2 regions of the Specibacter sp. NPDC078692 genome follow, and region 1 is predicted to be linked to the other one. Evidence: riboswitches for the same ligand, from Rfam matches in the RefSeq annotation. Region 1 holds a riboswitch; the other holds the start of a gene.
The links. A riboswitch is a leader RNA that binds a small molecule or an ion and turns the genes downstream of it on or off. The one in region 1 is predicted to bind S-adenosylmethionine.

Region 1 (2,380 bases):
ATCCGGCGTCGTACCCGGTGACCGAGAAATTCACCACGCCAATGCTCCCGCACTCCGGGTGCGAGTCCGCGTCCTCGAACAGCGAGTGGATCCTAACGCCGTCGATCTCGTTGAGCCCTGCCACGAGATGGGCGCGCAGGCTCTGCTCATGGTTGTGCCAGTCATCGGCGTCCAAAGCGGACAGGACCGTGGCCGCCTTGGCGAGGGTCGCGGCACCCAGCACATTGGGGGTGCCGCCCTCGTGGCGGGCAGGTCCCTGCGCCCAGATGATCGATTCGAGCCGGACGTCCTTCACGGCTCCGCCGCCGGCGAGGTGCGGGTGACCGGCGTCGAGCCAGTCGGAACGTCCCACCAGAACGCCCGCGCCGAAGGGAGCATACAACTTGTGTCCGGAGAAGGCCACGTAGTCAATGCCGGTCTCGGCCAAGTTGATGCGGCGGTGCGGAGCCAGCTGGGCGGCATCGACTACGATCCGGGCGCCGTAGCGGTGAGCCAGGGTGGCCAACTCGGCTATGGGGAGCACCTCGCCGGTGACATTGGAGGCGCCGGTGACGGCTAGGAGCAGCACATTCCCGGCTCGCAACTGCGTTTCCACGCGAGCCAGTGTGGAGACAATGGAACTGGCGGCCACCACTGAACGGTGGGGGAGTGCTTGCCAAGGCAGGAGGTTGGCGTGGTGTTCAATGTCCAGATACAGCACCTCGCCGTGGACATTGGAACGGCCCTCGGCGTAGCCGCGCTGTTTCAAGAGCGATTCCACGCAGCCAGCCAAAAGGTTCAGGGAATCGGTGGTGTTGCGAGTGAAAATGACTGTGTCATCCTCCCGGGCGCCGACAAAATTGGCCACGATCTTGCGGGCATTTTCATAGACCGAGGTGCTAACTTGTGAGGCGAATCCGGCCCCGCGGTGCACGCTCGCGTAGTAGGGGAGCACCTCATTCAAATGCGCGGCAACCTCTTCAACAGCTGGGGCCGACGCTGCATAATCCAGATTTGCGTACCGCACATGCCCGCCCTGAATCAGCGGAGCGGACAGATCCTGACCCACCACGGGCAGAAGAGGCGTATCGGCAAGTTGAAGGTGGTCCAAAACGGCAGAGCTCATGAGAAATTCCTTTTACACCTTGGGACCTTTTGGGGGTGCCAAGAAGTCCGCGCTTGCCAGAACCGAACGGCTCTGGCCAGGTCGTCACCCGGGGCACCCCGCCGCGAAAGGAGGGTTGCCGGCCAGCAAACCGGGGTTTAGCGCTGGCACTCGTGACCTATGCCCAAAATCGTAGCCCAAGATTTTTAGCGGTGCATCTATTACGTTTCGTTTCGCACGCCTTGGTGAGCGCGGCGGCAGGGGAGACAAAGAACGACGGCGGGAGGCCGCCGTCGTTCTTAACTCATCTGTGCTATTGCGTAGAGAGGGCTTGGGGTCAGCCCAGCAGGTCGTCCCAATTCGGGTTCAGGCGCCGCAGAACTTCCGTGTGCAAGATGGAGTTGGTGGCCAAAGCGTTGCCGCCGAACGGGCCTTCGGCGCCTTCGAGCGAGGTGAAGCGGCCGCCGGCTTCCTGCACGATCGGGACCAGGGCTGCCATGTCGTAGAGGTTCAGTTCTGGCTCGCAGGCGATGTCTACGCTGCCCTCGGCGACCATGCAGTATGACCAGAAATCGCCGTAGGCCCGGGTGCGCCAGACATCGTCGGTGAGGGAGATGAACTCGTCGCGATTGCCGCGATCAGCCCAGCCAGTCAGCGATGAGTAGGACAGTGAGGCGTCCTTGAGCTCAGCGACGTTGGAGACGCGGATGCGGGTGGCTGCGGCGAGAGATTTGCCCATGTACGCCCCTGTGCCTTGAGCGGCCCACCAGCGTTTGCCCAAGGCAGGTGCGCTGACGAGGCCAACAACGGGGATGCCGTCGTCGACCAGAGCAATCAACGTGGCCCAGACCGGAACGCCGCGGACAAAGTTCTTGGTCCCGTCGATCGGGTCGATGATCCAGCGGCGCGAACCGTGGCCGCTGCTGCCAAATTCCTCGCCCAGTACAGCATCACGCGGGCGGACCCGGGACAGCTGGCTGCGGATGGACTCCTCGGCGGCCTTGTCGGCATCGGTGACAGGTGTCAGATCCGGCTTGGTCTCAACGGCTAAATCCAGGGCCTTGAAGCGGGACATGGTCAGGGAATCCACGCTGTCAGCCAGCACATGGGCCAGGCGGAGGTCATCGTTGTACGTCTGGGGTGGGGTCGTCATAAGTTCACGCTATCGCGATTTAACCACAAGACGGGGCAGGCGCCCTGAACACATACGCACCATTCGTGATGAGTGGTGCGTATAGCTTCAGCGCCCTGAACACATACGCGCCCGTCGCAGCCACCGGTGCGTATGAGTGTTCA
Region 2 (2,380 bases), on a different contig from region 1:
CACCACTTGCGCGCCCGCCGCATGGGCTAGATCGCACACGGCCTGAACATCCACAATTTCCTGCATGGGGTTGGATGGGGATTCAAAGAAGACGGCCGTGGTGGGCACACTCAACGCCTCGCGCCACTGATCCAGATCCGGTCCGTCAACGAACACCGTCTCCACACCCCAGCGCGGGAGCAGCTCATTCAGTATCACAAAGCAGGAGCCGAACAGTGAGCGCGACGCCACCACCCGGTCCCCGGCACCCAACAAGGCACCCAAAGCGGTGAATACGGCGGACATGCCGGACGCCGTCGCAAAGCACGCTTCTTTGCCTTCGAGTAGCCGCAACCGTTCCTGAAACGTGGCCACGGACGGGTTGCCGTACCGCGAGTACACAAAACGGTCCACTTCTCCGGTGAAGGACGCCTCGGCGGCCTCGGCGGATTCGTACACAAAGCCGGAGTTCAGAAACAGGGCCTCGGAGGTCTCTTGGAAGTTGGTGCGGTCAAGCCCGCCGCGCACGGCAGCCGTGTCCGGGGACCAGGTGGCTGCGTGCTCGTTAAAGTTGCTCAATTACTTGTCCTTGGCATTCGCTGGTGAGTGAGGAGGCTGGATGCTGGCATGCGATGGCACAGTGCAGACGCGCGGGACGCGGCGTTCCGCATGCCGCGTTCCGAGGAAAGGCGTTAGTACCAGGGTAGATTGCGGTTTTTCCAACCGTTCAGGACACGGTCGCCGAAGCGGTCGGGTTGACCCTCGAATCCCTCGAGTACGTTGTACGCCGTGTAGCCGGCCGCAGTTGCTGCCTCGGCCGCCGCGATGGATCGGACGCCCGAACGGCACAGCAAAACCAGCGGCTTCTCGGCGGGCACTGCGGCCTGTAGCTGTTCCAGGAACTGGGGGTTGTTGGTGCCGTCAGACAGATTCCACTGGATGAAGACCGGTTCGGAGTTCAGCGCGGAAACGTCGGGGACGCCAATATGCGTCCATTCACCTTCGGTGCGCACATCCACCAGGGTGGCTCCGGCAGCTAGGTGTTCCCAAGCTGTTGCCGGGGCCAGATCCCCTGCGTAGCTCACGCGATGCCCTCGCCGTCGAACTCCAGCTCGGCGTCCAGATCGTCCACTGCGTTAGCCACGGCGGCGTCGCTACTGGCAACTGCCTGGGGGAGGATCACGGCCTGGGCGCAGATCACGTTCGTGCCATTAAAGGTGACGGCCGGCCCTCCGTGAAGCACATAGCCTTCGTCGAGGGCTGCTGAGATGCGCTCGCAGAAGGAGCGATCGTCGGGACCGGTGATGAGCCGGTAGGCCAGGGGTGATTCGTCCGCGGACATGTTCTCTCCTCATTGCAAGTGGCCGCAAGGCTGCAAGCGAGAGCTGAGGACGGTGCTCAAAAAATTTGGACATTGAGTTACCGCACCGGGGTTCGCGCTTGCAAACTTCAGCCGTGGAAGCTGGGTTTGCCGAGTAGTCACCTGAGGCACCCCGCCGGAAAGAGGGTTGCCGGCCAGCAAGTCAGGGCTTGACACTGGCACTCATTACTCCCTTTGAAACTAACACATCCACCGCCCCTTGGGACCCTAAGAAGTGCATGTATGGCGCAAAATGACGGCAGCACTACAGACGCGCAGCCCATGAGCTGACAGTATGAATCCATGAGCCTCAGCCGCGCCTTCATCGCCGTCCGTTTCCTCTTTGGCGCGGTGACCTTGGTCGCCGTGGGAATCCAGCTGGGCATTCACATTGGCCACGGCTTCAGCGTGCTGAACTTCTTCAGCTATTTCACCAACCTCTCCAATATTTTTGCCGCCGTGGTGCTGGTGGTGGAGTCGGTGCTGAGCTGGCGCGGCAAGGATCTGGGACCCGCGTGGGCGCTGTTGCGCTGCATTTCCGTGGTGTGCATGGCGTTGGTGGGAATCGTCTTCAGCGCCCTGCTGCGCGATGTGGATTTGGGTTCGCTCCTGCCCTGGATCAACACGTGGCTGCACTATGTGATGCCTGTGGCGATCGTGGCCGACTGGCTCATCACCCCGCCGCGCCACCCCATCGCCTACAAACGCGTGCTCGTCGCCATCGCGTTCCCGCTGGCGTATTTGGCGTATTCGATCATTCGCGGCGCGGCCATCACCTGGTACGCCTACCCCTTCCTCAACCCGTCCGACGGCGGATATGGTCCCGTCCTGCTGACTTGCCTCATCATCGCCGTGGCCTTCGTGGCCATGACATTTCTGATCATGTGGTTGGGTAATTGGCTGAGCGGGCGCTCGGCCCGGCGGGCAGTGGCAGCTTCTGCGGTTTAACTCGGCAGTTAGAGGGTCTGTGCGAGAAGCCTTGAAAGTTCCGCTGTCAACTCCGAACGGATCTCCGGCGTGCCAATCTCTTGGCCGTCAATG

Region 2: linked by a shared signal. The riboswitch ahead of AB0O97_RS02160 (DUF1737 domain-containing protein) and the one ahead of AB0O97_RS07170 (aminotransferase class V-fold PLP-dependent enzyme) in region 1 are both predicted to bind S-adenosylmethionine.

What each region holds. Positions count from the first base shown of each region.
Region 1 is NZ_JBFBLV010000007.1:45,171-47,550, reverse strand. Features, by position in the region: gene AB0O97_RS07170 (aminotransferase class V-fold PLP-dependent enzyme) at 1-1,105, opposite strand, end outside; SAM riboswitch class IV at 1,150-1,263, opposite strand; gene hisN (histidinol-phosphatase) at 1,422-2,237, opposite strand.
Region 2 is NZ_JBFBLV010000002.1:157,179-159,558, reverse strand. Features, by position in the region: gene AB0O97_RS02170 (O-succinylhomoserine sulfhydrylase) at 1-558, opposite strand, end outside; gene AB0O97_RS02165 (rhodanese-like domain-containing protein) at 672-1,064, opposite strand; gene AB0O97_RS02160 (DUF1737 domain-containing protein) at 1,061-1,321, opposite strand; SAM riboswitch class IV at 1,411-1,530, opposite strand; gene AB0O97_RS02155 (Pr6Pr family membrane protein) at 1,643-2,287, shown strand; gene AB0O97_RS02150 (aminodeoxychorismate lyase) at 2,296-2,380, opposite strand, start outside.